DNA from 3 places in the Micromonospora sp. CA-244673 genome. Region 2 is predicted to be linked to each of the others. Evidence: predicted binding sites of a transcription regulator. Region 2 holds the regulator's gene; each other region holds the start of a gene.
The links. The regulator HrcA, encoded in region 2, represses chaperone genes, less so after heat shock. The targets are predictions, from matches to a motif close to GGTTNGCACNCTCNNNNNGAGNGTGCNAACC.

Region 1 (10,338 bases), 930 kb from region 2:
CACGCCGGCGCCGTAGTAGGAGCGGCGGAAGAACCGGCGGGGCAGGTCGCGCAGCCCGCCCTCGGCGGGGAGCGGAACCAGGATCGGCACCGGGCGCACCAGGTGCGGGGCGAGCCGGGTGGCGAGCAGCCCGCGCTCGGTCAGCGCCTCGTGCACCAGGTGGAACTCCAGCTGTTCCAGGTAGCGAAGGCCGCCGTGGATCAGCTTGCTGGACCGGCTGGAGGTGCCGGCGGCGTGGTCGCGCGCCTCCACCAGAGCCACCTTCAGGCCGCGGGACGCGGCGTCGAGCGCGGCGCCCGCACCGGTCACGCCACCGCCGATGACCAGCACGTCGAACCGCTCGGCGCGGAGTCGGCGCAGGTCGTCGGCGCGGCGCTCGGCGGAGAGCTGACCGGCCGCGGATCGGGACACGTTGGGGTCGCGCACGTGTCCACCGTAACCGGCGCCGCACTCCGGCGGCAGGTACCCGCCGGGCCGTACGGTGAGGGCCATGCAGGCCGGCCCACCCACCGCTCCCGTCCCTCCGTCCCATCCCCCTCGCCCGGGCGCCGGGCCGTGGCCGGTGGTCGCCGCGGTGGTGACCGGCGTCTGGGCCGTGCTGGTCACCGTGCCGGGCCAGCTCGTCGGCTGGGTGTTCGACCAGCTGGTCCTCGTCTCCGGCCTGGACCGCACGGTGGCCGTCTGGCCGGTGGTCGCGCTGGTCACCGTGCTGCTGGTGGGCGCGCCCACACTGGCGCTCGCGCTGCTCCCGCGCTCCCCCGCGATCCGGGCGACCGGCCGCGCCTGGCTGGCCGGCACGCTCGCGCTCGGGGCGCTGACCCTGCTCCGGGCGCTGCCGCCGGTGCACCACGAGGCGTACCTGGCGGCGCTGGCCGCGACCGCCGCGCTGCTCGCGCTGGTCCTCGCCTGGTTGACCCGCCGGAGGTCCACCCCGCCGGCGCCCGGCGGTGGCCCGGCGCCGTCCATCCCGCCAGCGCGTAGCGGTGGCCCGGCGCCGTCCGTCCCGCCGGCACCCGGCGGCGGCCCGGCGCCGTCCGTCCCGTCGGCGCCCGAGGGGGCGCCGGTGCCGGGCGGCACGCCGGCCGGTCCCGGTAGCGGCGCGGCCGGTCCCGGTGGACGGGGTGGGCGGTTCGGGCCGGTGACGCTGTTGGCGGTGGCCGCCGGGCTGGCGTCGCTGCTGCCGTGGGCCTGGGTGGGTGCGCTGGGCGGCGCGCTGGAGACCCTGCTCGCCGGGCTGGCCGCGGCCGCGCTCGGCGCGCTCGCCGGCGTGCTCCTCGGCCCCACGTTCTGGGCGGCCTTCGCGGTCGGCGCGCCGCCCCGGCCGGCCCGGCTCGTGCTGGTCGGCGGGCTGGTCGCCGGGGTGACCCTGGCGCTCCTGGGTGCCGGGGCCGGTCAGTCCGGCGCCCAACTGCCGGGGCTGCTCCTGCTGCCGCCGCTCGGCTTCGTGCTGGGCGCGCTGGACGCGGCGGCCCGGCACGCCGGCCGTCCGGCCGGGCGCGGGCCGGTGCGCTGGCTGGTCGGGCTCGCGCTGCTCGGGCCGCTGGCGTTCACCGACCCGGAGGAGGTCACCGTCCTGCTGGCGACCACCCGCGACGTCCCGTTCTGGGTCGCGGTCGCGGCCGGCGCGGCGTTCGCCGTCGCGGTCCTGCTCGCCGTCGGGTACGGCGTGCTGCTCGCCCGGCCCCGCGCCCGCGCGCCCCGGCGCGGCCTGGCCGGGCTCGCCGCGGCATCCCTGCTCGCCGCCCTCGTCGTGGTGTACGCCGTCCCCGGGCAACCCGGCCTGCACGGGGAACGGCTTCTGGTGGTGCTCCGCGAGCAGGCCGATCTGTCCGGCATCCCCGCGGGGGCGCCCGGCCGGGCCGGCCGGGACGCCCGGGCGGCCGAGGTCTACCGGCGGTTGGTGGCCACGGCCGAACGTAGCCAGGGCGACCTGCGCCGCGAGCTGGACCGGCTGCGCCTGCACCCGACGCCGTACTACCTGGTCAACGCCATCGAGACGGACGGTGGGCCGGCGGTCCGGGCCTGGCTCGCCGGTCGACCGGAGGTGGCGCGGGTGCTGGTCAGCCAGCGGCTGCGCCCGCTGCCCGCGGCGGCGCCGCCGACCCGGGGCGACGTGCCGGCGCCGACCGGTCCGGCCTGGAACGTCTCGCTAATCGGCGCGGACCGGGTCTGGTCGGAGCTGGGTGTGACCGGCGCCGGCGTGGTGGTGGGCAGCTCGGACTCCGGAGTGGACGGCCGGCACCCGGCCCTGGCCGCCGGCTTCCGGGGCGGCGACGACTCCTGGTACGACCCCTGGGAGCACCGCCCCACGCCGGCCGACCGGGGTGGCCACGGCACGCACACGGTGGGCAGCGCGGTGGGCCGCAACGGGATCGGGGTGGCTCCCGGCGCGAGCTGGGTCGGCTGCGTCAACCTCGACCGCAACCTGGGCAGCCCGGCGCGCTACCTGGACTGCCTGCAGTTCATGCTGGCCCCGTTCCCGCCCGGCGGGAATCCGCTCACCGACGGGCGGCCGCAACGGGCCCCGGAGGTGCTGACCAACTCGTGGGGCTGCCCGCCGGTCGAGGGCTGCGACCCGGGGGCGCTGCGCCCGGCGACCGCCGCGCTGGCCGCGGCCGGCATCCTGGTGGTGGCCGCCGCCGGCAACACCGGCCCGTACTGCGGCTCCATCGCCGACCCGCCGGCGCCGTACCCGGACGTGCTCACGGTCGGCGCGGTCGACCGGGCCCGCCGGCTCACCGAGTTCTCCAGCCGGGGGCCGGTGGCCGGGGGTGCCGCCAAGCCGGACCTGGTCGCGCCGGGAGCCGGGGTGCCGTCGGCGTACCCCGGGGGTGGTTACGCCACCCTGGACGGCACCTCGATGGCGACCCCGCAGGTGGCCGGCGTGGTGGCGCTCATGTGGTCGGCCAACCCGGCGCTGGTCGGCGACCTGGACCGCACCCGGCGCATCCTGACCGACACCGCCACGCCGGCCGTGACACCCGCGGACGCGCCCTGCGGCGGCACCCGGAACCTCGCCGGTGCGGGGCTGGTCGACGCGTACGCGGCGGTCCGCGCCGCCCGCGCCGCCGACCTCGGTTAACAACCCTGTCCATTGCCCGGCGGATGGCCTAGGGTCGGCGTCCATGGACGTGGAGATCATCGAGCTGGGCCCGGACCGCCTGCCCGAGGTCGTCGACCTCTGCCGGCGCGCCCTGGACCTGCCGGAGGACGCCGCCGAGGCGCCGGCGATCGTGGCCACCCTGGCCGACCGCGCGGCGGCCGACCGGTCGGTGCTGCGGCTCGGCGCGGTCCGCGGCGGCACGCTGGTCGGGGTGTTGGTCGGCTCGCTGTCCGCGCGGGATCCGCGGGTCGGTCACGTCGACCTGGTGGCGGTGGCGCCGGAGGAGCGCCGACAGGGGATCGGCGGGTCGCTGCTGGCCGGGGCGGAGGCCCGGCTCGCCGGGCTCGGTGCCGCCGAGCTGCTGCTGGCCGGGAACCCCCCGCACTACGCCTGGCCCGGCATCGACGTGCGCTACACCCCGGCGGTCTGCGCCGCGCTGCGGCTCGGCTACCGCCAGGACCGGACGGCCTGGAACATGACCGCCGACCTGGGCGAGGGCTCGGCGGCACTGCGCTCCACCGAGGCTGCCGAGCGGCGGCTGGCCGGGCGGGGCGTGACCGTACGCCGGGCCGAGCCGGCGGACCTGCCGGCGCTGGCGGAGTTCGCCCGCGCCACCTTCGGCGGCGCCTGGGACGGCGAGCTGGCCGGCTCGGTCGGGCGGCCGGACGCCGGCGCGCACCTGGCCGAGCGGGACGGCGAGATCCTTGGCTTCGCCGCCTACGGCTCGTCGCGGCCGAGCTGGTTCGGCCCGATGGGAACCGCGCCGGCGGCCGAGGGTTCGGGGATCGGCGGGGTGCTGCTGCGGCGCTGCCTGCGCGACCAGGCGGCGGCCGGGATCGGGGCGGCGCAGATCGGCTGGGTGGGCCCGGTGCCGTTCTACTCGGGGGCGGCGGGCGCGCGGATCGAGCGGGTGTTCTTCCTGTACCGGAAGGCACTGAACGGACAGAAGTAACTAAAGTGACATAGACGGCAATAATGCCGTTCGGCCTCCTCGGCCATCGACCGGCCCCTACGGTCGGGAATTAGAGGAGGCGGGCATGACCACGGACGACGAACGGACCGACGACCAGCCGGCGAGCTGGCGACCGGTCGGCGAGCTTCCCGGCCAACTGCCGTTCGACCGGCTCGACTTCGGCGACGCCGAACAGCTCGCGGAAATGACCGCGGCGGATGGACCCTCCGCCGAGGAACCACTGCAACCGGTGGACGAACCGATCCGGCTCACGCCGCCCTACGACCGGGCGCACAAGCGGCGCAACCAGCGCCGACTGCCGACCTGAGACAGACGGAAAGGGGGCGGACCGCTGACGCGGCCCGCCCCCTTTCGGCGTGCTGGTGAAGCTGGACTCAGAAGTCCATCTCCCCGCCACCCGGGCCAGCCGGGGCGGCCGGGGTCTTCTCCGGCTTGTCCGCCACGACGGCCTCGGTGGTGAGGAACAGCGCGGCGATCGAGGCGGCGTTCTGCAGGGCGGAACGCGTCACCTTGGCCGGGTCGATGATGCCCGCGGCCAGCAGGTCCACGTACTCGCCGGTCGCGGCGTTGAGGCCGTGACCCGGGTCGAGGTTGCGGACGCGCTCGACGACGACGCCACCCTCGAGGCCGGCGTTGACGGCGATCTGCCGCAGCGGGGCGTCCAGCGCGATCTTGACGATCTGCGCGCCGGTCGCCTCGTCGCCGGCCAGGTCCAGCTTGTCGAAGGCGGTCTTGCCGGCCTGCACCAGCGCGACGCCACCACCCGGGACGATGCCCTCCTCGACGGCGGCCTTCGCGTTGCGGACGGCGTCCTCGATGCGGTGCTTGCGCTCCTTCAGCTCGACCTCGGTGGCCGCGCCAACCTTGATCACCGCAACACCGCCGGCCAGCTTGGCCAGGCGCTCCTGCAGCTTCTCGCGGTCGTAGTCGGAGTCGCTCTTCTCGATCTCGGCCCGGATCTGGTTGACCCGGCCCTGGATCTGGTCGGCGTCGCCGGCACCGTCGACGATGGTGGTCTCGTCCTTGGTCACCACGACCTTGCGGGCGCGGCCCAGCATGTCGAGGCTGACGGCGTCGAGCTTGAGGCCGACCTCCTCGCTGATGACCTGACCACCGGTGAGGATGGCGATGTCGGCCAGCATGGCCTTGCGGCGGTCACCGAAGCCCGGCGCCTTGACGGCGACCGACTTGAAGGTGCCACGGACCTTGTTGACCACCAGGGTCGCCAGGGCCTCACCCTCGATGTCCTCGGAGATGATCAGCAGCGGCTTGCCCGACTGCATGACCTTCTCCAGGATCGGGAGCAGGTCCTTCACCGAGGAGATCTTGCTGTTGACGATCAGGAGGTACGGGTCGTCGAAGACGGCCTCCATACGCTCCGGGTCGGTCATGAAGTAGGCGGAGATGTAGCCCTTGTCGAAGCGCATGCCCTCGGTGAGCTCGAGCTCGAGGCCGAAGGTGTTGCTCTCCTCGACGGTGATGACGCCTTCCTTGCCCACCTTGTCCATCGCCTCGGCGATGATCTCACCGACGCTGGGGTCAGCGGCGGAGATGGAGGCGGTGGAGGCGATCTGCTCCTTGGTCTCCACGTCCTTGGCGAGCTTCAGCAGCTCCTCCGAGACGTTGGCCACGGCCGCCTCGATGCCCCGCTTCAGGGCCATCGGGTTGGCGCCGGCGGCCACGTTGCGCAGGCCCTCACGGACCAGGGCCTGGGCCAGGACGGTCGCCGTCGTCGTGCCGTCACCGGCCACGTCGTCGGTCTTCTTCGCGACCTCCTTGACCAGCTCGGCGCCGATCTTCTCGTAGGGGTCCTCGAGCTCGATCTCCTTGGCGATGCTCACACCATCGTTGGTGATGGTGGGGGCACCCCACTTCTTCTCGAGCACGACGTTGCGGCCCTTGGGGCCGAGGGTCACCTTCACGGCGTCGGCGAGCTGGTTCATGCCCCGCTCGAGGCCGCGGCGCGCCTCTTCGTCGAACGCGATCATCTTGGCCATACGGCGTTGTCCTCCTGGACACTCACGGGCCACCCGGGGATTCCCCGGATGGGCCGTCTGGTGTACGCACCTTGGGGACGTCGCCACCTGGCGACGACGACGTCTCCTCGGTCGGGCCGGACAGCCCGCGACGACCGGCCCGTGCCGCTCCGGCGCCATCTCGACACCGGCACGACCGTGGCCCTACCGTCCCGACCATTGGCACTCACCGTACGCGAGTGCCAATGACTTGTTTAGCACTCTCCCTAGCCGAGTGCAAGCACGCTGCCCCCGCTCAGCCGAGTTCCGCGGCCAGTCGGGCGGCCTTCACCGGGCCTTCGTGGGCCCGCTGTTCGGCGTACGTGGCGACCAGCCCGACGAGCTGCGCCAGATAGGCCGGGGTCGCCAGCACCGCGCCCACCACGGCCAGCGTCACGGCGCCCGCGGCCGTGCCCGGAGCGGCCATCGGGTCCACCCCGAAGACGAGCTGGTTGACCAGCCCGAGCGCGCCGTCCAGCACCGCGGCGGCGATCAGCACGCCGATGACCAGCGCCACCCGGCCGAGCACCATGCCGAACCGCTGGTGGAACATCCGCCAGGCCCGGCCGATCGGCTCCTGCCGCTCGAACAGGTAGATCGGGCCGAACAGGGCAAATGCGAACGCCGCGTACAGGCCGGGCAGCAGGCAGAAGCAGGCGCCGACCGTGATGAGCAACGAGGCCACGATGGTCCAGCCCCAGAGGCCGAGGGCGCGGCGCAGCCCGTAGCGGAGCGCCGCCCCGACCCCGACCGGCTCACCGGCCGCCTGGCGGGCGACCACCCAGGTGCCGGCGGCCCAGCCGGCGCTCTGCAGTGGGCCGAAGATCAGCGCGGCGAGGAGCACGGCGCCGTAGAAGGCGAACACGTGCTCGAAGTAGCCGCTCGGCAGCACCGGGGCGCCGTCCGCGCCGGTGACCGGCTGCTCGGTCGGTGCGAGGGCGAGCGAGATCACCGCGATCACGGCCGCCGGAACGGTCTGGGTGAGCAGCATGATCGGCAGGAGTTGCCGCCAGCCGCGCCGCAGCGCGCCCCCGCACCGACTGAACCAGCCGCCGACGCCCGCGTGCGGCGGGGTGACCAGCGGATCCTGCGGGTCGAGACCCGGGTGCCAGCCGTACGGCTGGCCGGGCAGCGGGTAGCCGGGGTAGGCCGCCCCGGGCAGCGGGTGGCCGGGGTAGGCCGCCCCGGGAAGCGGGTAGCCGGGGTAGGGCGCCCCGGGCTGCGGAGGGCCACCGGCCGGCCAGGCCCAGCCCTGCGGCGGCCCGGCCGGGTCCGCGTCCCAGGGTTGCCCGCCGACTCCCGGCTGGCCGGCGACGCCGCCCCACCCCTCGGGCCCTGGCTGCCCCGGAACGGCGAACCCGCCCGGGCTGGCCGGCGAGGCGGGCTGGGCGGGCGCGACGGCATCGCCGGACGGGCCGGCCTGGACGGGAGCCGCAGGGTCGGTCGACGGGCCGGCCTGGGCGGGAGCCGCAGAGTCGGTCGACGGGCCGGCCTGGGCGGGAGCCGCAGGGTCGGTCGACGGGCCGGGTTGCGCCGGCACGGCGGGGCCGGCCGGAGTGGCGGGCCGGATCAGATCAGCCGGCGTCGCGGGGCTGGCCGGATCGGTCGGGGTGGTCGAGCCGGGCGCGGTGGGGTCGACCGCATGCCCCGACGCCGGGGCCGGCGCGGCGGCCGGCGGCGTGGACCGGGTCGGGTCGACCGGGACACCGGGCGACGCCGGGGGCACCGGCTCGGTGGAACCCGACGGGGGCAGGTCGGACATGAACCCTCCTCAGCAGCGGCGGCTGGAACGGTCCATGATCTTCCACGGCGCGGGCCTGCGCCGCAGCCCCCTCGTCGGGGTGACGCGGCCGCCGATCGGGCGGCGGCCACGGAGGATCAGGCGATGACGCGAACCCGCTCGGCCTGCGGGCCCTTCTGGCCCTGGGCGATCTCGAACTCGACCCGCTGGCCGTCGTCCAACGCCTTGTAGCCGTCCATCTCGATCGCGGAGAAGTGGACGAAGACGTCCTGCCCGCCGTCGACGGCGATGAAGCCGTAGCCCTTTTCGGAGTTGAACCACTTCACGGTGCCCTGTGCCACGGTGCACTTCCTCACTCTGCGCGGCGTTCCACGACCCCGGGAACCGGCGGACCGGCACCGGTGGGCCACCGGCTCAGCGATCGGCGACGGCCGCTGAATCGTGTGACCGAAATCGCACGCTACACGAGGCGTGACGACCGCGCACGACCACAAATCGGGCATATTCCGGTCGCAGTCCGGGCCCGGCCGGGCGCGGGTGGCGGCCCTTCCGGTATGCATGCGACATGACCAGCGCGCCCACCACGACCACCACCGTCCGGCGGGTCCGCCCGGCGGACGCCGCCCGGATGCGGGCGCTCCGGCTGGAGATGCTGGCCGACTCCCCGCTGGCCTTCCTGGAGACCGTGGCCGAGGCCGCCGCCCGGCCGCACGCCGAGTACGCGGCCCGGATCGCCGCCGTCTCGCAGGGCGAGCAGAACGCCCAGTTCGTGGCCGACCCGGGCGGCCGGCTGGTCGGCCACGCCGGCGGCACGGTCGATCCGGGGGAACCGGGGCTGACCGTGATCTACGCCGTCTACGTGACGCCGGCCTGGCGGGGCAGGGGGCTGCTCGGCGCGCTGGTGGACGAGGTGGCGGCCTGGTCCAGGGCGTGCGGCCGGCCCGAGCTGATGCTGGAGGTGGTGGTCGGCAACGACCGCGCCTGCCGGGCGTACGAGAAGCTGGGCTTCGTGGACACCGGCGTGCGCGTCCCGCACCCGAGGATCCCGACGCTCCGCGAACTCCAGATGCGCCGTCCCGCCTGACGGTTCGGGTGCGCCTGTCGTCGCTCCGGCGACAACAGACGCACCCGGACGCGGCGAGCGTCAGACGTGCCGGCGGCTCTGCACGATGCGGAACCGGTTCGCCACGTACGCGCCGTCGGTCAGCGCCGAGTTCGCCGCCGGGTTCGCCCCCGAGCCGTGGAAGTCGGAGAACGCCGCGGACTGGTTGACGAACACCCCGCCGGTCAGGTTGCAGGAGAGGTGCACGCCGGCGTCGACAGCGGCCGCCTCGGCCGCGTCCAGCACCGCCTCGTCGGTCGAGTAGACGCCGGCGGTCAGGGCCCCCTTCTCGCCGACGGTCGAGCGGAGGATCTCCAGGCTGTGCGCGGTCGAGTCGGTCGCGATGGCGAACGAGATCGGGCCGAACCACTCGCGGGAGTAGGTCGCGGTGTCGGCCGCGTCGAGCTTCACCACGGTCGGCGTCCGCACCACGGCGTCCGGGAAGGACGGGTGCGCCACGGTCCGCGACTCCAGCACCGGCTCGCCGACCTTGGTGACCTCCTCCAGCCGCTCCAGCACGCCGTCGTTGACGATCGCGCCGGTCAGCTCGACGCCCCGGGCCGGGTCGGCGGTGAGCTTGGCGACCGCACCGGCGATGCCGGCGGCCACCTCCTCGAAGCTCTTGTGCCCCTGGTCGGTCTCGATGCCGTCCCGGGGGATCAGCAGGTTCTGCGAGGTGGTGCACATCTGGCCGCTGTACAGGGTCAGCGTGAAGCCCAGGTTGCGGCACAGCCCGGCGAAGTCGTCGGTGGAGTCGATCACCACCGTGTTCAGGCCGGCCTTCTCGGTGTAGACGGCGGCCTGCCGGGCGTTGGCCTCCAGCCAGTCGCCGTACTCGGTGGAGCCGGTGAAGTCGACGATCTTGACGGCCGGGTGCAGGGCCAGGGTCGAGGCGAGCTTCTCGCCGGCCGCCTCGGGGGCGAGCTGCACCAGGTTGGGGTCGAAGCCGGCCTCGGCGAGCACCTGGCGGGCGTACTTCACGGTGATGGCGAGCGGCAGCACCGCGCGCGGGTGCGGCTTGACGACCACCGGGTTGCCGGTGGCCAGCGAGGCGAACAGCCCCGGGTAGGAGTTCCAGGTCGGGAAGGTGTTGCAGCCGATCACCAGGGCCACGCCGCGAGGCACCACGTGGAAGGTCTTGCTCATCCGCAGCGGGTCACCCTTGCCGGCGGCCTTCTCCCAGCCGGCCGTGCCCGGGTGCCGGGTCATCTCGGCGTACGCGTAGGCGATCGCCTCCAGCGCCCGGTCCAGCGCGTGCGCGCCGCCGGCCTGGAAGGCCATCACGAAGGCCTGGCCGCTGGTGAACTGCACCGCGTTGGCCAGCTCGAAGATGTTCTTGTGCAGCCGGTCGAGGATCTCCAGGCAGACGCCCACCCGGGCCTGCGGGCCGGCGTCGCGCCAGGC
Region 2 (10,338 bases):
CACGTCGGTCGGGCCGTCGCCACCCATCCAGCGGTGGTTCAGCTCCGACATGTATTCGATGTCGACCAGCAGCACGGAGAGCTCGGCGAGGGGGTTGACCCCCATCTCGTCGAGGGCGTGCCGGGCGACGGCGAGCACGGCGTCGGTGTCGACGTCGGCGCCGGACTCGTTGGCGATCTCGATGGACAACTGTCTTCCTCTGATGGTTAGCGGCGCCGGCCGGCCCGGCCGCCCTGGGCGGTCCGCCCGGGCACGGCGTGCACGCTCTGCGCCTGCTGGTTCTCCCGCTCGGCGTCCCAGCGGGCGTACGCGTCGACGATCTCGCCCACCAGCTTGTGGCGCACCACGTCGGAGCTGGACAGCTGGGCGAAGTGCACGTCCTCGACGTTGCCCAGGATCTCCCGGACCACCCGCAGGCCGCTCGTCGTCCCGCCGGGAAGGTCGACCTGGGTGACGTCACCGGTGACCACGATCTTGGAGTTGAACCCGAGCCGGGTGAGGAACATCTTCATCTGCTCGGGCGTGGTGTTCTGCGCCTCGTCGAGAATGATGAACGCGTCGTTGAGGGTGCGACCCCGCATGTACGCCAGCGGCGCCACCTCGATCGTGCCGGCGGCCATCAGCTTCGGGATGGACTCCGGGTCGAGCATGTCGTGCAGCGCGTCGTAGAGCGGGCGCAGGTAGGGGTCGATCTTCTCGTTCAGGGTGCCGGGCAGGAAGCCCAGCCGCTCCCCCGCCTCGACCGCCGGCCGGGTCAGGATGATCCGGTTGACCTGCTTGGCCTGGAGCGCCTGGACGGCCTTCGCCATGGCCAGGTAGGTCTTTCCCGTGCCCGCCGGGCCGATGCCGAAGACGATGGTGTGCGCGTCGATGGCGTCGACGTAGCGCTTCTGGCCCAGGGTCTTGGGACGGATGGTGCGGCCGCGCCGGGAGAGGATGTTGAGCGTCAGGACCTCGGCGGGCCGCTCGGTGCCGCCCTGCTCGAGCATCCCGACCGTACGCCGGACTGCGTCAGTGGTCAGGGTCTCGCCTTTCTCGATCAGTTCGAGCAGCTCGCTGAAGAGTCGCTCGGCGAGGGCGTTGTCGGCGGGCGCGCCGGTGATGGTGATCTCGTTGCCCCGCACGTGGACGTCACTGTTGACCGAGCGTTCGACGAGCCGCAGGATCTCGTCGCCCGCGCCGAGCAGATTCACCATGATCTTCTGGTCGGGGACCGTGATCCTGGTCTGCACCCGGGGCGGGCCGGGAGGTGGGGTGCCGGTCATAGGTCGGGCCCGTCGGGCCCTGCGCCACCTGCTCTCGAACTCGGCGCCGGGCCCTGCTGGCGCGGCGGTCGTGACTCCCATCGTATCGGGTCAACACCCGCGGCACCGTGTCCATTTCCGTCGGGCGCGAGCCGGCGGAACAGAGCCCTCGCCGTCGCCGTGGAGATCAGCTGCCGGCGCGGAAGTCGTACCCCTCGAAGGTCTCCTGGTGCCGGGTGAACCGGTAGGTGGCCCAGTGCAGGCGCACCACCGCGCCGCGCTCGTCCCGGGTCAGCCGGAGCAGCTCGCCCACCTCCCGGCCGGCGACCGTGCGGAACACGTCCGGCCGGTCCGGCAGCGGGGCGAACACCGAGGGCGGCTTGCCGGCCGGGTCGTCCGCGCCCCGGGCCCGCAGCGCCCCGTCGTGCCAGGAGAAGACGTACTCGAAGCCCTCGCCCCACCAGCGGCCGAGCAGGCCGCGCAGGTGTTCCGGGGCGGGCGCGCCGGGCCGCCACGGCTCGACGTCGGCCGGGTCGTGCTCGGCGGCGGCGGCGAGCAGGCGGTGCGGCAGCTCGAAGACCTCCACGCCGGTGCCGGAGGAACCGAGCACCGCGCAGCCCATCGCGCCGGCCGTGCCGTCCCCGCCGTGCCGGCCGTAGACGGCGGCCAGGAAACCGGGCATGGCCCCGTCGTGCCCCACGTGCATCACCCGCCCCGGCTGCGGCACCAGGATCAGCCCGAGGCCGAAACCGCCCGCCCAGAGCGTCTCGTCGGTGGTGGTCAGCGGCCAGCGCATCTCGTCGAGGGTGGCCGGCGCGAGCACGGCGCCGGCCGGGTCCAGCGCCGCCGGGTCGGCCAGGAAGGCCGCCCAGCGCGCCATGTCCGGCGCGGTGCTCCAGAGCTGCGCGGCGGGGGCCACCGCGCCGAAGTCGGTCGGCGGCTCCGGACGGGCCTCGTCGGAGTACGCGTCGACCAGGAACCCGGTCGCCGCCCGGTCGCCGGGCGCGGTGCCGGTGGCGGCCAGCCCGAGCGGGGCGAGCACCCGCTCGGCCAGCACCTCGGCCCAGGTGCCGCCGCGCAGCCGGGCGACCAGCTCGCCGAGCAGGGCCATGCCGAGGTTGGAGTAGTGGTAGCGCCGGCCGGTGGGCAGCACCCGCTCCACCCGGGCCAGGTCGGCGAGCAGCTCGCTGACGTCGGGCGCGCGGAGGCTGTCCCAGACGTCGCCGTGCGGCTCGCGCTGCAGGCCCGCGGTGTGCGACAGCAGCCGGCGTACGGTCAGCTCGCCGTGCGCCGGCAGGTCGAGGTGCCGCCCGATCGGGTCGTCCAGGTCGAGGAGCCCCTCGTCACGGCACTGCATGACCAGCACCGCGGTGAAGGTCTTGGTGACCGAGCCGATCCGGAAGACCGACTCCGGCCCGAGCGCCGTGTCGTTGCCGGTCCCGCCGACCGCGCAGGTCCACAGCGGCCGGTCGGCCCGGTGCAGGGCGACCGAGACGGCCGGGATCCGCCCGTGGGCCTGCGCCTGCCGCACCATCCGGCCGAGCCGGTCATGCACCGTGATCATGAGGGCAGTCTAGGCAGCCCGTCAGCGGCACAGCATCGGGCCGAGCGGGGCCCCGCCCAGCAGGTGCGCGTGCACGTGGAAGACCTCCTGGCCGCCGTACGGGCCGGTGTTGAACATCAGCCGGAAGCCGTCCACCGTGAGCCCCTCCTCCTCGGCCACCACGGCCGCGGTGCCCAGCAGCTCACCGGCCAGCCCCGGGTCGCCCTCGGCCAGGGTGACCACGTCCGCGTAGTGCTCCTTCGGGATCACCAGCACGTGCGTGGGCGCCTTCGGGTCGATGTCGCGGAAGGCCAGCGTGGTGGCGGTCTCGCGGACGATGGTGGCCGGGATCTCCCCGGCGACGATCCGGCAGAACAGGCAGTCGGTTCCCATCGGGGCATGGTAAATCGTGCCGTACCGGCTGAGGCATGATGTGCCGCGTGACTTCTCGGGCGGTACTGGTGACGGGGGCCTCGCGCGGCATCGGCCGCGCCGTGGCGCGGGCGTTCGCGGCGGGCGGGGACCGGGTGGCGATCCACCACCGGGACTCCGCGGAGCTGGCCGAGGCGCTGCGGGCGGAACTGCCCGGCGACGGGCACGTGATGGTCCGTGCCGACCTGGCCGACCCGGACGCCGTGCGGGCCATGGTGGACGAGGCGGCGCAGCGCCTGGGCGGTCTCGACGTCCTGGTCAACAACGCCGGCGTCTACGGGCCCCGCGACCTGCCCCACCCGGTCTTCGGTAACACGTACGACCAGTGGCGGGAGCAGTGGCGGCTGGTCCTGGAGACCAACCTGACCGGCGCCGCGAACGCCACCTGGTGCGCCGCCCAGCACATGCGCGAGCGGGGCGGCCGGATCGTGAACGTGTCGTCCCGGGGCGCCTTCCGGGGTGAGCCCGAGCAGCCCGCGTACGGGGCGAGCAAGGCGGGGCTGAACGCGCTCGGTCAGTCGTTGGCGCTGGCCCTGGCCCCGTACGGCATCGCCGTGGCGACGGTCGCGCCCGGCTTCGTGGCGACCGACATGACCACGACCCACCTCAGCGGCGAGCGGGGCGACGCGATCCGCGCCCAGTCCCCGTTCAACCGGGTGGCCCGCCCCGAGGAGATCGCCGCGGCGGTGCACTGGCTGGCCAGCCCTGAAGCGGAGTGGGCGTCGGGAACGATCGTCGACCTGAACGGCGCCTCCTACCTCCGCACCTGACACGCCCACTCGCAGCGCCGTGCGGGGCGGGTCTACCAGCGGGACAGGCGGGTGGACAGGACGGTCAGCGCGGCCACGCCGGCTGTTGACGTGCGGAGCACCGACGGGCCCAGGCGGACCGGGCGCGCGCCGGCCTCCCCGAAGGCCGACAGCTCGGTGTCGGTGATGCCGCCCTCGGGGCCGACCACCAGGACGATCTCGCCGGCGTCGGGCAGCTCGACCGTGGTCAGCCGCTCCTCGGCCTCCTCATGCAGGACGAACGCGGCGGCCGCCCCGGCGATCCGCCGGGTCACCGTGGTGGTCGACTCGTCGGGCGTGCCCGCCACCACCGGCAGCCACGGCCGGCGGGCCTGCTTGGCCGCCTCCCGGGCGGTGGCCGCCCACTTCTCCCGCGCGCGTACGCCCCGGTCCCCGCGCCACTGGGTCACCGAGCGGGACGCCGCCCAGGGGACGATCTCGTCCACCCCGACCTCGGTCATCGCCTGCACGGCCAGCTCGCCCCGGTCGCCCTTGGCGATGCCCTGCACCACGACCAGCCGGGGGACGGACGCGTCGGCGTACCCCCGGGAGGTGACCCGGAGGTCGAGGGTGCCCCTGCCGACGGCCGTGACCACCGCGCCGGCCGTGCCGCCCCGCCCGTCGGCGAGCAGCAGCTCCTCGCCGACGCGCAGCCGCTGCACGGTGGCCGCGTGGTGCCCCTCGGGGCCGTCCAGCGTCAGCGTGTCACCGGTGGGCAGCGCCTCGACCAGGAACAGCGGCGCCGACACCTCAGGCGTGCCCGTTGAAGGCGTCGCGCATCCGGGAGAAGAAGCCGCCCTGCTTGGTCAGCTCGGCGACCTCCTCGCCGCGGGTCTTGGCGAAGTCGCGCAGCATCCGCTCCTGGTCGGCGTCGAGCTTGGTCGGGGTCCGCACGTCGAGGTGGACGTAGAGGTCGCCCCGGCCGGTGCCGCGCAGGTGCGGCACGCCCCGGGCGCGCAGCCGCAGCGTGCTGCCCGGCTGGGTGCCCGGCTTGACGTCGACCGTCTCCTCGCTGTCGAGGGTCTTGATGGTCAGCCGGGTGCCGAGCGCCGCCGCGGTCATCGGCACGGTGACCCGGCAGTGCAGGTCGTCGCCCTTGCGCGAGTAGACGTCGTGCGGGCGCTCGTGGATCTCGACGTAGAGGTCGCCGGCGGTGCCGCCTCCCGGACCGACCTCGCCCTGCTGGGCCAGCCGGATCCGCATGCCGTCCTCGACGCCCGCCGGGATCTTGACGGTGAGCGAGCGGCGGGTGCGCACCCGGCCGTCGCCCGCGCAGGTCGGGCAGGGGTGCGGGATGGTGGTGCCGTAGCCCTGGCAGACCGTGCAGGGCCGGGCGGAGACCACCTGGCCGAGGAAGGTCCGCTGCACCGACTGCACCTCGCCCCGGCCGCCGCAGGCCTCGCAGGTGGCCAGGTGGGTGCCGGCCGCGGTGCCCGCGCCGGAGCAGGTGGTGCAGAGCACGGCGGTGTCGACGGTGATCGGCGCCTCGACGCCGAACGCCGTCTCGTTCAGGTCCAGCTCCAGGCGCAGGATCGCGTCGGCGCCCGGCCGGGTACGCGGCCGCGGGCCCCGGCTGCCGCCGGCCGCCCCGCCGAAGAAGGCGTCCATGATGTCCTGGAAGCCGACGAACGGGCCGGCGCCGCCCGGACCGCCCGGACCCGCGCCCCCGCCGCCCGGGGCGAGCGGATCGCCGCCCAGGTCGACGATCTGCCGTTTCCGATCGTCCGAGAGCACCTCGTACGCGGCGTTGATGTCCTTGAACTTCTCCTGTGCCTCCGGGTCCGGATTGACGTCCGGGTGGAACTGCCGCGCCAGCTTGCGGTAGGCGCGCTTGATCTCGTCATCGGAGGCGTCCCGGCTCACGCCGAGAATGCCGTAGTAGTCCCTGGCCACTGCGTTCGGTGTCCTCATGTTCGTCTCGCGTTGCGCCGGTCGTCGGCCGGAGCCGGCCGTCGGTCTGACTGGTCAGTTCTGGGCCAGCAACTCGCCCACGTAGCGTGCCACGGCCCTCACCATGGCGATATTGCCGGGGTAGTCCATCCGGGTCGGCCCGAGCACGCCGAGCCCACCGACGATCGTGCTGCCCGGGCCGTACCCGGTGCTGACCACCGAGGCGGCGCGCAGGTTGTCGATCTCGTTCTCGTCGCCGATGAGCACCCGGGTGGTGCTCGGTTCGGCCTCCCCGATCAGCTTGAGCAGCACGACCTCCTCCTCGAGAGCCTCGAGGATCGGGCGCAGCGAACCCTGGAAGTCGAGCAGGCCGCCCCGGGTGAGGTTGGCCGTGCCGGCCAGCGCGATGCGCTCCTCGTGCCGTTCGACAAGGGTCTCCAGCAGCACGCTGGAAAGCGTGGCCATGGCCGGGCGCAGCTGCGGGGTCGACTCGTCGACCAGGGCCTGCACCAGCGGCGGGGTGTCGGAGAGCCGGGAGCCGACCAGCTTCTCGTTGACCACCCGGCGCAGGTCGGTCACGTCGTCGGGGGCGACCGGCCCGGGCATCTCGACCAGCCGCTGCTCGACCCGGCCGGTGTCGGCGATCATGACGACCATCAGCCGGGTGGTGGAGATCGGCACCAGCTCCAGGTGGCGCACCTTGGAGCGGGCCAGGCTCGGGTACTGCACCACGGCGACCTGCCGGGTGAGCTGGGCCAGCAGCCGGACCGTGCGGTGCACCACGTCGTCCAGGTCGACCGCGCCGACCAGGAAGCGCTCGATCGCCCGGCGCTCGGCCGGGCTGAGCGGCTTGACCCGGGAGAGCCGGTCGACGAAGAGCCGGTAGCCGCGGTCGGTGGGCACCCGGCCGGCGCTGGTGTGGGGCTGCCGGATGTAGCCCTCCTCCTCCAGCACCGCCATGTCGTTGCGGACGGTCGCCGGAGAGACGCCCAGCTGGTGGCGCTCGACCAGGGCCTTGCTGCCGACCGGCTCCTGCGTGGCGACGTAGTCCTCGACGATCGCGCGCAGCACGGCGAGCTTGCGGTCGTCGAGACCCATCTCCCCACCTCCTGACGCACCTCGTCCGCCCCGGCGCGCGGCGTCCGCCGGGCGTCTGGCACTCGACTGTAGCGAGTGCCAGTCTACGTCGGCCGACCCGCCGACGCGATGATCAGCGACGTACCTCCGGTGCGGCCCGCCGCACATCCGACCCGCCAGGGCCGAACAGCCGGACATCCCGGGCGATCTCGCTCTGGTGTGCCCTTGCCCCCGGGACCTACCGTGACGTCCATGACTGAACCTCCTCGCCCTCCCGGAGCGGGGGACTCCGGCGCACCGCCGCCGGAGCCGACCCCGCCGTCGGCACCGTACGGCTCGTCGCCGGCCGGCGAACCACCCACCGCACCACTGTCCGGGGCGCCGGCCGGGGGCGGCTATCCCCCGCCCGGTGGCTATCCCCCACCTCCCGGCGGCCAGCCGCCGTCGGGCGGCTACCCACCCCCGGGCGGCTATCCCCCGCCGGGCGGCGGCTACCCGGGCGGCGGCGCCTACGGGCCGCCCGCCGGCTACGCCAACAACGACGACAAGACCTGGGCCCTCGTCGCGCACTTCGGCGGGGCGGCGGCGATGTTCGTCAGCGGCGGTGTGCTGGGGTGGCTCCCGCCGCTGGTCGCCATGCTGGCGCGGGGCAACCAGTCCCCGACCGTGCGCCAGCACGCGGTGTCGGCGCTCAACTTCCAGCTCGTGTGGTCGATCGTGGGCCTCGTCGGCTGGATCCTGAGCTGCATCCTCGTCGGCTTCCTCGCCGTCGGCGCGGCCGTCATCATCGGCGTGATCTTCGGCATCATGGCCGGAGTGAAGGCCAACGAGGGGCAGCCCTACCGCTACCCGATGTCGGCCAACCTGATCAAGTGAGCCCGGCCCGGCCGGCCCGGAGGGCCGGCCGGGCCCGTCCGGGCAGCGTCGGGGGCGACCGCGTGGGCCGGCCGGGTCCGGTCAGGGCAGCAGGTCGCGGACGACCGCGTCGGCGAGCAGCCGGCCGCGCAGGGTGAGCACCGCCCGCCCGGCGGCGTACGCGCCCGCGTCGAGCAGGCCGCCGGCCCGGGCCCGCTCGGCGCCCGCCCGGCCCGCCTCGTCGAGCCCGGACAGGGGCAGCCCGTCGGCGAGCCGCAGCCGCAGCATCACGTCCTCCATGTGCGCCTCGTCCGGCGTGAGCACCTCCCGGGCCAGGCCGGGCGACTCCCCGGCGGCCAGCCGCTGGGCGTACGCGGTCGGGTGCTTGACGTTCCACCAGCGCACCCCGCCGACGTGGCTGTGCGCCCCCGGGCCCAGGCCCCACCAGTCGGCGCCGGTCCAGTAGAGCAGGTTGTGCCGGCACCGGGCCGCTTCGGAGCGGGCCCAGTTGGAGACCTCGTACCAGGAGAAGCCGGCCGCGCCGAGGGCCGCCTCCGCCGCGAGGTAACGGTCCGCCGCCACGTCGTCGCTGGGATACGGCAGCTCGCCGCGGCGCATCCGCGCGGCCAGCCGGGTGCCGTCCTCGACGATCAGGGCGTACGCGCTGACGTGGTCCACCCCCGCCGCGACCACCTGGTCCAGCGAGGCGGCGAAGTCCTCGGCCGACTCCCCCGGCGTGCCGTAGATCAGGTCCAGGTTCACGTGGTCGAACCCGGCGTCCCGCGCCTCCAGCGCGGCGGCGGTGGCCCGGCCGGCGCTGTGCTGCCGGTCGAGGATCGCCAGCACGCCGGGCGCCGCGGACTGCATGCCCAGCGAGATCCGGGTGTAGCCGGCGGCCCGCAGCGTCTTGAGCGACTGCGGGGTGACCGTCTCCGGGTTGGCCTCGGTGGTCACCTCGGCGTCGGCCGCCAGCCCCCAGGTGCGGTCGATGCCGTCGAGGATCCGGGCCAGGTCGTCGGCCGGGAGCAGGGTGGGCGTGCCGCCACCGACGAAGACGGTGTCGACCCGGGGCGGCGGGGTGTCGCCCAGCACCCGGCCGGCGAGAGCCAGCTCGGCCAGCACGGTGTCGGCGTACGTCTCGCGGCTGGCGCCGCCGCCGAGCTCGGCGGCCGTGTAGGTGTTGAAGTCGCAGTAGCCGCACCGGCTGGCGCAGAACGGGACGTGCACGTACACGCCGAAGCCGCGTGCGCCGACGGCGCGGCGGGCGGCAGGGGGCAGCGCCCCGTCGCGCGGGACGGGTTCGCCTTCTGGAAGGACGCCGGGCATGGCCACTAGTGTGCCCGGCATGACCTCTCCGGACGCTCTCGTGCGGGTCGCCACGGCCCGTGGGGTGACCACCCTCACCCTGGACAGCCCGCACAACCGCAACGCGCTCTCCACCCCGCTGATGACCGAGCTGCTGGCCGGGCTGGCCGCGGCGGTCGCCGACGACGCGGTCCGGGCCGTCGTGCTGGACCACACCGGCCCGGTGTTCTGCTCCGGGGCCGACCTGAAGGAGACGGCCGCCGCGTACGCCAGCGGTTCCGTGCCGGCCGGGATGCTGGGCGACGTGCTGGTCGCGGTCCGGGAGTGCCCGAAGCCGGTGCTCGCGAGGGTGGCCGGGCCGGCGCGGGCCGGCGGGCTGGGCCTGATCGCCGCCGCGGACCTGGCGGTCTGCGCCGAGGAGGCCACGTTCGCCTTCACCGAGGTCCGGATCGGGGTGATCCCGGCGGTGATCTCGGCGACCGTGCTGCCGCGGCTGCACCCCCGGGCCGCCGCCGAGCTGTACCTGACCGGCGACACGTTCGACGGCCGGCGGGCCGCCGAGATCGGCCTGGTCACCGCCGCCGTGCCGGCGGACGCGCTGGACGACGCCGTGGACCGGTACTGCGCCTCGCTGGTGAAGGGCGCACCGAAGGCCCTCGCCGGCACCAAGGAGCTGCTGCGCCGCCCGGCCGCCACCGACCTGCGCGCCGAGATCGCCGAGTTGGCCGCGCTCTCCACCGGGTACTTCCTGTCCGAGGAGGGCCGGGAGGGCGTCCTCGCGTTCCGGGAGAAGCGGCCCGCGGCCTGGGTGCCCGCCGCAGACTGAGGCCGGAGGTGCGGGGTCGGCTACGGACCGTGAGGCATCCGGTCGGCCGACCCGGGGACGGGAGTGGGCGACGTACGCTTGGCGGGCTGTCGGGACTGGGGGTGCGGGTGCGAACGCGAGCGGCGATCGTGGCATCGGGTGTGGTGGTGGCGGTCCTGGCCCTGCTCGGCGTGTGGTTCGTCGCGAAGCAGTTCGGGCACCAGCTGCGGCTGCCGATGGCCAGCCGGACCTGCACCGTCAAGGCCGACGGCGAGGTCGTGCTCAGCGCCGACCAGATGGCCAACGCGGCCACCATCGCGGCCATCGGGGTGCAGCGCAAGATGCCGGAGCGGGCCGTGGTGGTGGCGCTGGCGACGGCCTACCAGGAGTCGCACCTGC
Region 3 (10,338 bases), 600 kb from region 2:
GGCGGACCATGCCGCAGACCGCCAGGCCGACCCCGACGCACATCGAGTCGGGCGGCACCGCCCGGTGCATCTCCCGGACCGCGTCGGCCAGCAGCGGCGCGGCATCGCCGGCAACCAGGTTCCGCGGCCGTTCCAGCTCCCGGCGGTCGAGCACCTCACCACCGAGCCCGACCCGCGCGGCCCGAAGCCGGTCCACCTCGACGCTGTACGCGTACGCGTAGACGCGCGCCGACTCGGGCCGGACGACCAGCGACGGTCGTCCGGCCCGGCCGGTCTCCTTCGGCGTCCCCTCGCTGACCAGACCGGCGCCGGCCAGGTCGGCGGTCAGCGCGCCGATGGTGCTGCGGTTGAGGCCGAGCGCGGTGGTCAGCTCCGCGCGGCTGGTGGCGCCGCGCACGTGCACGTACCGGAGCAGTGCGCCCAGGTTCTGCCGGCGGATCTCGTCCTGGCTCGGTCCCGCGCGCATCGCCACCGTCATGTTCCGTGCCGGGTTCAGCGGGTGCCGGTCGCGGCGGCCCGCCGGCGGGACAGCGCGTCGATGGTGGCGGCGGCGAGCAGCACCACGCCGGTGACCACGTACTTCACGCCCGAGCTGTAACCCATCAGTCCCATACCGTTGTCGATGACCGCGACCACCGCGCCGCCGAGCACGGCGTCGAGGACCCGGCCCTTGCCGCCGAAGAGGCTGGTGCCGCCGATCACCGCCGCGCCGACGGCGTAGAGCAGTACGTTACTGCCACCGGTGTTGGGGTCGACCGAGTTGGCCCGGCTGGCCGCCACGATGCCGCCGATCGCCGCCATCGTGGAGCAGATGACGAAGACGGAGATGCGGATCCGGTCGACGTTGATGCCGGCCCGGCGGGCCGCCTCGGCGTTGCCGCCGACCGCGTAGACGTGCCGGCCGTAGCTGGTGCGCTGGAGCACGAAGGTCCAGACGACCAGCAGCACCGCGATGATCGGCACCACGATCGGCACGCCCTTGAGCGAGACGACCAGCACGTTGCGGCTGCGCTCCAGGTTGAGCACGTAGACCGCGGCGCCGAGGATGACCGCGAGGCCGGCGATCCGGGCCACCACCACCGCGAACGGGTCGGTGAGCAGGCCGCGGGCGGCCCGGTTGCGGTGGCGGAGCAGTTGCACGGCCGCGTACCCGGCGACGGCCACCGCGGCCAGCGCCCAGCCGAGCGCGGTGGGAAGGTTGCGGTTGGCGATGGCGAGGAGGACGTCGTCCCGCACCGAGATGTTGGAGCCCTCCTTCATGAGCATCAGCACGATGCCCTGGAAGGCGAGGAAGCCGGCCAGGGTGACCACGAAGGAGGGAATGCCCACCTTCGCGACCAGCAGGCCGAGCCCGATGCCGATCGCCAGGCCGGTGGCGACGGCGGCGAGCACCGCGACGTACCACGGGTAGCCGAGCTCGGTCACCACGTTGGCCAGGATGGCGGCGCAGACGCCGCTCGCGAAGCCGGCGGAGAGGTCGATCTCGCCGAGCAGCAGGACGAAGACCAGGCCCATCGCGATCAGGGTGACCGCGGCGCCCTGGGTGAACAGGTTGGCGAAGTTGCCGGCCGTGAAGAACGTCGGGCGGGCGATCGAGAAGCCGGCGGCGAGCGCAAGGAGCATGAACACGGCGGGCAGCGCGCCGATGTCGCCACCGCGTACCCGGCGCCAGTAGTTGCTGAGGTGGGTGCCGACGGTGGGCGCTGGCGTGACCGCGGCGGGGCCCTCCCTCTTGACGGCGGTGGTGGTCATCGGACGGCTCCTGGAGTCGTGTCGGCGGGCGCGGCGCCGGTGCCGTTGCTGCCCGAATCGGCGAGGCCGAGGTCGCCGGAGCGACCGGCGGTGATCAGCTCGACCACCTGCGCGTGCGTGATGTCGCTGGTTTTCACCTGGGCGACCATCTGGCCGAGGTAGAGCGCGGCGATGCGGTCGGAGACCGCGAAGACGTCGTTCATGTTGTGCGAGATGAGCACCACGGCCAGGCCGTTGTCGGCGAGCCGGCGGACCAGCTCCAGCACCTGGGCGGTCTGCGCGACGCCGAGGGCGGCGGTCGGCTCGTCCAGGATGACCAGCCGGCTGTTCCAGAGCACCGCCTTGGCGATGGCCACGGTCTGGCGCTGGCCGCCGGAGAGGCTGGACACGTGCTGGCGCAGCGACTTGACGGTCCGCACGCTCAGCCCGGCCAGGGTCTCGGCGGCCATCTGCTCCATGGTCGGCTCGTCGAGCACGATGCCGCTGCGCTTCTCCCGGCCGAGGAACATGTTCTGCACGATGTCGAGGTTGTCGCAGAGCGCGAGGTCCTGGTAGACGACCTCGATGCCCAGCGCGGCGGCGTCCCGGGGGCTGTTGATGCTCACCGGCCGGCCGTCGAAGTGGAACTCGCCGCCGTCGGTGGGATGGATGCCGCTGATGCACTTGACCAGGGTCGACTTGCCGGCGCCGTTGTCGCCGACCAGCGCGGTCACCTCGCCGGGGTACGCGGCGAAGGCCACGTCGCGCAGCACCTGGACGGGACCGAAGCTCTTGTCGATCCCGCGTAGCTCCAGCAGGGGGGTTGCGGACACGGGGTTCTCCTTGGGAACGGAGGGGAGGTCTCGGATCCCGTCCGGCGTGGGCGCCGCCCGGCACGGGTGTCCGTGCCGGGCGGCGCCGCCTGGTGCGGGGGGATGGGTCAGCTGATGCCGGCGTCGGTGCAGAGCTTGGCGAAGTTGCCGGTGCAGAGCTCGTCCTTGGTGACGTAGCCGTCCGTCACGACGTCCTTCACGTTGTCCTTGTAGATCGCCTTCGGCTCCAGCAGCACGGCCGGGACGTCCCGTCCGCCCTCCGGGTCCTTGACGGTCTGGCCGGTGTCCTTCTTCTGGCCCTTGGCCAGCCCGATGGCCAGCTCGGCGGCGGCGTCCGCCTCCTTCTTGACCGCCTTGTAGACCGTCATGCACTGGTCGCCCAGGAGGATGTTCTGCAGGCCCTCCTTGGTGGCGTCCTGACCGGTCACCGGGACCTTGCCGTTGAGCTTGTTCTTCTTCAGCACCGAGATGGCCGCGTTGCCGAGGCCGTCGTTAGCGGCCAGCACCCCGTCGATCTTGCCGCCGGCCTTGGTGAGCTGCTGCTCGAAGATCGTGGCGGCCTGCGCGTTGTCCCAGGCCGGCACCGAGTCGTCGGCGACCTTGGTGTACTCCTTCGAGTCGAACTTCGGCTTGAGCACCGAGTCGTACCCGTTCTTGAACAGGGTCGCGTTGTTGTCGGTCGGCGAGCCGTTGAGGTAGGCGATCGACGGGTTCTTGGCGCCCTTGTCGGTCAGGCACTTGCTCAGGCCCTCGCCCTGGAGCTTGCCGACCGCCTCGTTGTCGAAGCTGACGTAGTACTGGGCGGAGCCGCCCAGGGTCAGCCGGTCGTAGTCGATGGTGGCGACGCCCTGCGACTTGGCCTTGTCGAGCACGGCCTTGCCGGTGCCGGAGTCCAGGTTGACGATCATCAGCACGTTGACGCCGTTGGTGATCATCTGGTCGGCGATGGTCTGGAAGGCGTTCTTGTCGTTCTGGGCGTTCTGGATGTCCGACTCCACGCCGGCCGCGTCGAACGCCTCCTTGAGGTACTTGCGGTCCGCGCCCTCCCACCGGGCGGAGGACTTGCTGTCGGGGAGGATCACGCCGATCTTCGGCTTCTTGTCGGTCGAGCCGCCGGACTGGTCGGAACCGCCGTTGTCACCACAGGCGGCCATGCTGCCGGTCGCGAGAAGACCGACGGCCGCGAAGGTGAGGAAGCCCTTGCGCATATGCATGGGTCCTTTCGGGGGTTGGGGGAGTTGTTGTCGGTGTTTTGTTGTGCCCGGCAACGTATTCCTCCCCGCCGAAGTCGCGCAAGGGAGCCGAGGTCAGAAGTTTGTTGGCGGCAGTAACAATTCAGCAACGCAAGTGACACCCCGCCGTCACCCTGTGGAGAGCGCTCCCTGGGGTGGCGTGCGGAAACGCTCCCAGCCGACCCGGGGGAAGGTGGCTCAGCGGGTGGCGATCGGCGCCGTGACGGCAGCGGTCAGCGCGACCAGGTCGGCGGGCGCGAGCTGCAGTTGCAGGCCGCGGCGCCCCGCCGAGACGTAGACCGTCGGATGCTCCAGCGCGGAGGCGTCGACGACCGTGGGCAGCCGCTTGCGCTGGCCGAGCGGGCTGATCCCGCCGCGGACGTACCCGGTGGCCCGCTCCGCCACCGTCCGGTCCGCCATGGCCGCCCGCTTGCCGCCGGCCGCCGCGGCCAGGGCCTTGAGGTCCAGCTCGCCGGTGACCGGCACGACCGCCACGGTCAACGCGCCGTCGACCTCGGTGACCAGCGACTTGAACACCTGGGCCGGTGGCACCCCGAGGGCCGCCGCGACCAGGGCGCCGTAGTTCGGGGCGTCCGGCGAGACGTCGTACGGGTGGGTGCTGTGCGCGATCTTCCGCTTGGTCAGCAGTGCCGTCGCCGGAGTGCCCTGTCCCGCCATGAGCGACAAACTAACCCGCGGCAGCCTGCCCGGTACGGTCGCCCGGCCTGCTGCCGTGCCCGGGGCGGCGGGTCAGCACCTGGGGGCCGGCCTCGGTGATCGCGACGGTGTGCTCGGAGTGGGCCGAGCGCGAGCCGTCCGCGGACCGGATAGTCCACCCGTCCTCGTCGAATCTGATCTTGTCGGTGCCGCGGCACAACCACGGCTCGATCGCGATCGTCAGGCCGGGCTTGAGCTTCATGCCCCGGCCGGAGCGGCCGGTGTTGGGCACGTGTGGGGCCTCGTGCATGGTGCGGCCGATGCCGTGGCCCCCGAACTCGTTGTTGACCTGGTAGCCGTAGCGGCCGGCGACCCCGGCGATGGCGGCGGAGATGTCGCCGATCCGGTTGCCCGCCTGCGCCGCGTCGATCCCGGCCTCCAGCGCGACCTCGGTGGCCTCGATCAGCTTCAGGTCGTCCGGGGCGGGAGTGCCGACGATGACGGACAGCGCGGAGTCGGCGACCCAGCCGTCGATCCCGACCGCCATGTCGATGCTCAGCAGGTCACCGTCGCGCAGGGCGTAGTGGTGCGGCAGGCCGTGCAGCACGGCGTCGTTGACCGAGAGGCACAGGACGTTGCGGAACGGGCCGCGGCCGAACGACGGCGTGTAGTCCCAGTAGCAGGACGCCGCGCCACGCTCCTTGATCCGGCGGCGGGCGTGGTGCTCGAGGTCCATCAGGTCGACCCCGACGGCGGCGACCTCACGCAGCTCCGCCAGCAGCTCGCCGACGAACTGGCCGGTCACGGCCATCCGGTCGATCTCCTCGGCGGACTTGAGTTCGATCACGATCAACCCTCCCCTTCTCTTGCGGTATTTTTATACCACGGCGCTCGGGGTCTATCCTGCTGGCATGGTTCGCCCACCGCTCACGCCGGAACAGATCGCAGCGGGGCAACGCCTCGGGGTGGCGCTTCGGGTCGCGCGAGGCGACCGCAGCCTCGTCGAGGTGGCCGTGGCGGCCGGCATCTCGCCGGAGACGCTGCGCAAGATCGAGGTGGGCCGGCTTCCGGCGCCCGCGTTCGGCACCGTGGTCTGCCTCAGCGAGGTCCTCGGCGTCGCGCTCAGCGACCTGGCCGAGGTGTGGCTGGCCGACCTGCGCGTCCGCGAGGCGTCCTGACTCAGCCGGGCACCGGGCGGCAGAGCAGCACGGTCGGCGCGCCGGCCACCCGGGTCAGCACCAGGCTGGCCGCCGCGTCGCCGGCCAGCCGCAGATCCCGGCGCAGCTTTTCCGGCTCCAGCGCCGAGCCGCGCTTGAGGATCTCCACGCGCCCGACCCGGCGCTCCCGCAGCAGGGCGCGCAGCCGCTTCAGCGAGAACGGCAGGACGTCGGTGACCTCCAGGCAGCGGGCGAACGGGGTCGGCCGGGCCTCGTCGCCGTACAGGTAGGCGATGCTCGGGTCGGCCAGCGTCGCGTCCAGCTCGCCGGCCAGCTCGGCGACCAGGTGCGCGCGCACCACCGCCGGGTCCGGGTCGTACAGGAAGCCGCGGGGCCGGCCCACCGGCGCCTCGGCGTCACCGGCGCCGGTGAGCTGGTAGGAGGCGACCCCTGCTCCGCCGGAGGCGTCGGGTGGGTGCCCGTCCTTCTCGCGGAGCACGGTGGCGCGGCGGGGCACCGCCGCCAGCGCGCCGCACCAGAGCGCCGCCTCGACCAGGTCGCCGTCGACGCTCACCCACTCCGCCTCCGCGCCCGCCGGGATCAGCGCATGGTCCAGTCCCGGGGCCACCTTCACCACCGTGTGCGGCACCCGCTCGGCCAGCCCGGTGACGAAGTCCCAGGGCGGCGAGTAGGCGTTCGGGTCGAAGATGCGCCGGCCGGTGCCGGCCTTCCGGCGGGCCGGGTCGCAGAAGACCCCGTCGACCCGGCCCACGTCGAACGCCGTGGCGTCCCCACACTCCACCGTGAACAGGTCGCCCAACCCGGCCGCCTCGGCGTTCGCGGCGGCCATCGCGGCGGTCACCGGGTCGGCCTCGACGCCGTACACCCGGATGCCGGCGCGGGCCGCGGCGAGCGCGTCCGCCCCGAGGCCGCACCCCAGGTCGGCGAGGGTGGCGATGCCCGCGGCGCGCAGGCGCTCCGCCCGGCGCCGCGCCACGACCCCCCGGGTGGCCTGCTCCAGGCCGGCCCGGGTGAGGAACATCCCGGCCGCCGCCGGGCCGAACTTGCCCACAGCACGGCGGCGCAGCTCGGCCTGGGTCAACGCCGCCGCCGCGAGCCCGGCCGGCACCCCGGCGGAGCGCAGCGCCGCCGCCGCCGTCAGCGGGTCGCCGCGGGCCACCCGCGCCGCCGCGTCGAGCGCGGCCGACCCCTCGGGGGTACGCAGGGCGGCGAACTGTTCCAGGTCCACCCGGGCATTCTCCCGGCCACCCCCGGCCGACCGCCCCGGACCCCTCGTGGCCCGTCGCCGTCGACTCCGGTCCGGCCGGATGATGCGACACGGGGCGCGGCGCGTTGGCACTCTCCTTGACGGAGTGCTAGCCGAGGAATAACCTGCGATTAGCACTCTCACCCTGAGGGTGCCAACGCCCGGGCCCTGGTGTCCGGGGGTTGAGCGCCAGGCGGACCGGCACCCGCGACGACGGCCCCGCCCGGTGGCATGTGGCAGATTGACGCTGGTCGGCGTGCCGACCGGCAACGACACCAAGTACCCCAGGAGGGTATGCCCGTGACTACCGCGACCAAGGTTGCGATCAAGCCGCTCGAGGACCGCATCGTGGTCCAGGCGAACGAGGCCGAGACCACCACCGCCTCGGGCATCGTGATCCCCGACACCGCCAAGGAGAAGCCGCAGGAGGGCACCGTCCTCGCTGTCGGCCCGGGCCGGATCGACGACAAGGGCAACCGCGTGCCGATCGACGTCAAGGTCGGCGACACCGTCCTCTACTCGAAGTACGGCGGCACCGAGGTCAAGTACGCCGGCGAGGAGTACCTGGTGCTCTCCGCCCGCGACGTCCTCGCGGTCATCGAGAAGTAAGCAACCGATCAGTGTCGTTGCCCCGGTCCGGCTCGCCGGGCCGGGGCAACGTCGCTTCGAAGGGATACAGATGGCGAAGATCCTGAGCTTCTCGGACGACGCCCGGCACCTGCTGGAGCACGGTGTCAACGCCCTCGCGGACGCGGTCAAGGTCACTCTCGGCCCGCGCGGGCGCAACGTCGTCCTGGACAAGAAGTTTGGTGCGCCCACGATCACCAATGACGGCGTGACGATCGCCAAGGAGATCGAGCTCACCAACCCGTACGAGAACCTCGGCGCGCAGCTGGTCAAGGAGGTGGCGACCAAGACCAACGACGTCGCCGGCGACGGGACCACCACCGCGACCGTGCTGGCCCAGGCCATGGTCCGCGAGGGCCTGCGCAACGTGGCCGCCGGGGCCAACCCGACCGGCCTCAAGCGGGGCGTCGACGCGGCGGCCGCCAAGGTCTCCGAGGCGCTGCTCGGCCGGGCCGTCGAGGTGGCCGACAAGGAGTCGATCGCGCACGTCGCGACGATCTCCGCGCAGGACAGCACCATCGGCGAGCTGATCGCCGAGGCGATGGAGCGGGTCGGCCGCGACGGTGTCATCACCGTCGAGGAGGGCTCTGCTCTGATCACCGAGCTGGAGGTGACCGAGGGTCTCCAGTTCGACAAGGGCTTCATCTCGCCGAATTTCGTCACCGACGTGGAGGGGCAGGAGTCGGTCCTGGAGGACCCGTACATCCTGATCACCACGCAGAAGATCTCGGCGATCGAGGAGCTGCTGCCGCTGCTGGAGAAGGTTCTCCAGAACAACAAGCCGCTGCTCATCATCGCCGAGGACGTCGAGGGCCAGGCCCTGTCCACGCTGGTGGTCAACGCGATCCGCAAGACCATCAAGGTCTGCGCCGTGAAGGCCCCCGGCTTCGGCGACCGCCGCAAGGCGATGCTCCAGGACATGGCGATCCTGACCGGCGCCGAGCTGGTCGCCCCGGAGCTGGGCTACAAGCTCGACCAGGTCGGCCTGGAGGTGCTCGGCACCGCCCGTCGCGTCGTGGTCGACAAGGAGAACACCACGGTCGTCGACGGTGGCGGCCAGGCCGCCGAGGTCGCCGACCGGGTCGCCCAGATCCGCAAGGAGATCGAGGCCTCCGACTCCGAGTGGGACCGGGAGAAGCTGGCCGAGCGGCTGGCGAAGCTCTCCGGTGGCATCGCGGTGATCAAGGTCGGCGCGGCCACCGAGGTCGAGATGAAGGAGCGCAAGCACCGCATCGAGGACGCCATCGCCGCGACCAAGGCCGCGGTCGAGGAGGGCACGGTCCCGGGTGGCGGCGCCGCCCTGGCCCAGATCCTGCCGGTGCTCGACGACGACCTGGGCTTCACCGGCGACGAGAAGGTCGGCGTCTCGATCGTGCGCAAGGCGCTGGTCGAGCCGCTGCGCTGGATCGCGCAGAACGCCGGCCACGATGGCTACGTCGTGGTGCAGAAGGTCGCCGGCAAGGAGTGGGGCAACGGCCTCGACGCCGCCACCGGCGAGTTCGTCGACCTGGTCAAGGCCGGCATCCTCGACCCGGTGAAGGTGACCCGCAACGCGGTGACCAACGCCGCCTCGATCGCCGGCCTGCTGCTCACCACCGAGAGCCTGGTGGTGGAGAAGCCGGAGAAGGCCGAGCCGGCCGACGCCGGTCACGGCCACGGCCACGGGCACGGCCACCAGCACGGCCCGGGCTTCTGATCCCGAGCCGTACGGCCTGACGTCAGGGCACACCGCCAGCCGGCGGTGTGCCCTGACCCGTATCTGCTTACGGAACGCTGACGAGGTTGGCGGTCGCCCGCTCCGACCGACGACACTGGTCGCCGTGAGCAACATGTCGCGCGGTCGAGCCGCGCTGGCCGGGGTGACCGCCGCGGCCGTCGCGATCGGCGTCGCCGAACCGGTGGCCGTCCTCACCGGCCCCCGGTCCGCCCCGCTCATCGCGGTCGGCGGGCTGGTCGTCGACGTGGTGCCGGAGCCGCTCAAGCAGTTCGCCATCGCGGTCTTCGGCACGTACGACAAGATCGCCCTCCTGGTCGGCTCGGCGGGGCTGCTGGCCGCGATCGCGGCGCTGATCGGCGTGCTGGCGGCCCGGCGGCTCCGGATCGGCCTGGCCGGCATCGCCGCGTTCGCCGCCCTCGGGGTGGCCGCCGCGCTCAGCCGGGCCGGCGCGAACGCCTTCGACGCGCTGCCTTCCCTGGTCGGCGGCCTGCTGGGGGCCCTGACGCTGTGGGCCTTCGTGGCGGGTCCGCTCGGAGAGGGCGCCGGGCCGCGGCCCTCGCCGGCCGCGCCGGAGCCAGGGCCGTCCGCATCCGCGCCGTCCGCACCCACGCCCTCCGCGCCGAAGCCACCCGCGCCCGAGCCGCCGCCGGCCGTCGCCGCGCTCGCGCGGGACGAGACTCCAGCCGGGTGGGAGCCGCTCGACGGCGGCGACCACGAGTCGCGCCGCCGGTTCCTGCGTGGCGTCGGCCTGCTGGCCGGCACGGCGGCGGTGGCCGGGCTCGGCGGGCACTGGCTGGCCGGGCGGCGGGGCGTCTCGGCGGCCCGCGAGGCGGTGCGGCTGCCCGCCCCGGCGGCGCCCGCCCCACCGGTGCCGGCGGGCGCCGACCTGTCCGTGAGCCGGCTCGCCCCCTTCGTCACCCCGAACCGGGAGTTCTACCGGATCGACACCGCGCTGGTGGTGCCGCAGGTCGACCCGGCGACCTGGCGGCTGCGCATCCACGGCCGGGTACGCAAACCGATCGAGCTGAGCTTCGACGACCTGCTCGCCCGGCCGATGGTCGAGCGCTACGTCACCCTGGCCTGCGTCTCCAACGAGGTGGGTGGGGACCTCATCGGC

Region 1: groL (chaperonin GroEL) is a predicted target of HrcA. The motif match lies at 6,270-6,300, and genes of this name have one in related genera.
Region 3: groES (co-chaperone GroES) is a predicted target of HrcA. The motif match lies at 7,007-7,037, and genes of this name have one in related genera.

What each region holds. Positions count from the first base shown of each region.
Region 1 is NZ_CP192019.1:6,725,479-6,735,816, forward strand. Features, by position in the region: gene ACQP12_RS30970 (glycerol-3-phosphate dehydrogenase/oxidase) at 1-411, opposite strand, end outside; gene ACQP12_RS30975 (S8 family serine peptidase) at 491-3,082, shown strand; gene ACQP12_RS30980 (GNAT family N-acetyltransferase) at 3,126-4,055, shown strand; gene ACQP12_RS30985 (hypothetical protein) at 4,141-4,383, shown strand; gene groL (chaperonin GroEL) at 4,451-6,073, opposite strand; gene ACQP12_RS30995 (hypothetical protein) at 6,348-7,853, opposite strand; gene ACQP12_RS31000 (cold-shock protein) at 7,970-8,173, opposite strand; gene ACQP12_RS31005 (GNAT family N-acetyltransferase) at 8,398-8,916, shown strand; gene paaN (phenylacetic acid degradation protein PaaN) at 8,977-10,338, opposite strand, start outside.
Region 2 is NZ_CP192019.1:5,791,953-5,802,290, forward strand. Features, by position in the region: gene ybeY (rRNA maturation RNase YbeY) at 1-189, opposite strand, end outside; gene ACQP12_RS26480 (PhoH family protein) at 207-1,265, opposite strand; gene ACQP12_RS26485 (serine hydrolase domain-containing protein) at 1,432-2,808, opposite strand; gene ACQP12_RS26490 (histidine triad nucleotide-binding protein) at 2,830-3,180, opposite strand; gene ACQP12_RS26495 (SDR family NAD(P)-dependent oxidoreductase) at 3,228-3,989, shown strand; gene ACQP12_RS26500 (16S rRNA (uracil(1498)-N(3))-methyltransferase) at 4,022-4,756, opposite strand; gene dnaJ (molecular chaperone DnaJ) at 4,758-5,900, opposite strand; gene hrcA (heat-inducible transcriptional repressor HrcA) at 5,973-6,995, opposite strand; gene ACQP12_RS26515 (DUF4870 domain-containing protein) at 7,227-7,850, shown strand; gene hemW (radical SAM family heme chaperone HemW) at 7,932-9,155, opposite strand; gene ACQP12_RS26525 (enoyl-CoA hydratase-related protein) at 9,175-9,960, shown strand; gene ACQP12_RS26530 (hypothetical protein) at 10,062-10,338, shown strand, end outside.
Region 3 is NZ_CP192019.1:6,389,725-6,400,062, reverse strand. Features, by position in the region: gene ACQP12_RS29335 (ROK family protein) at 1-466, opposite strand, end outside; gene ACQP12_RS29330 (sugar ABC transporter permease) at 493-1,752, opposite strand; gene ACQP12_RS29325 (ATP-binding cassette domain-containing protein) at 1,749-2,564, opposite strand; gene ACQP12_RS29320 (sugar ABC transporter substrate-binding protein) at 2,672-3,772, opposite strand; gene ybaK (Cys-tRNA(Pro) deacylase) at 3,995-4,474, opposite strand; gene map (type I methionyl aminopeptidase) at 4,485-5,300, opposite strand; gene ACQP12_RS29305 (helix-turn-helix domain-containing protein) at 5,365-5,631, shown strand; gene ACQP12_RS29300 (THUMP-like domain-containing protein) at 5,633-6,859, opposite strand; gene groES (co-chaperone GroES) at 7,172-7,486, shown strand; gene groL (chaperonin GroEL) at 7,557-9,200, shown strand; gene ACQP12_RS29285 (molybdopterin-dependent oxidoreductase) at 9,325-10,338, shown strand, end outside.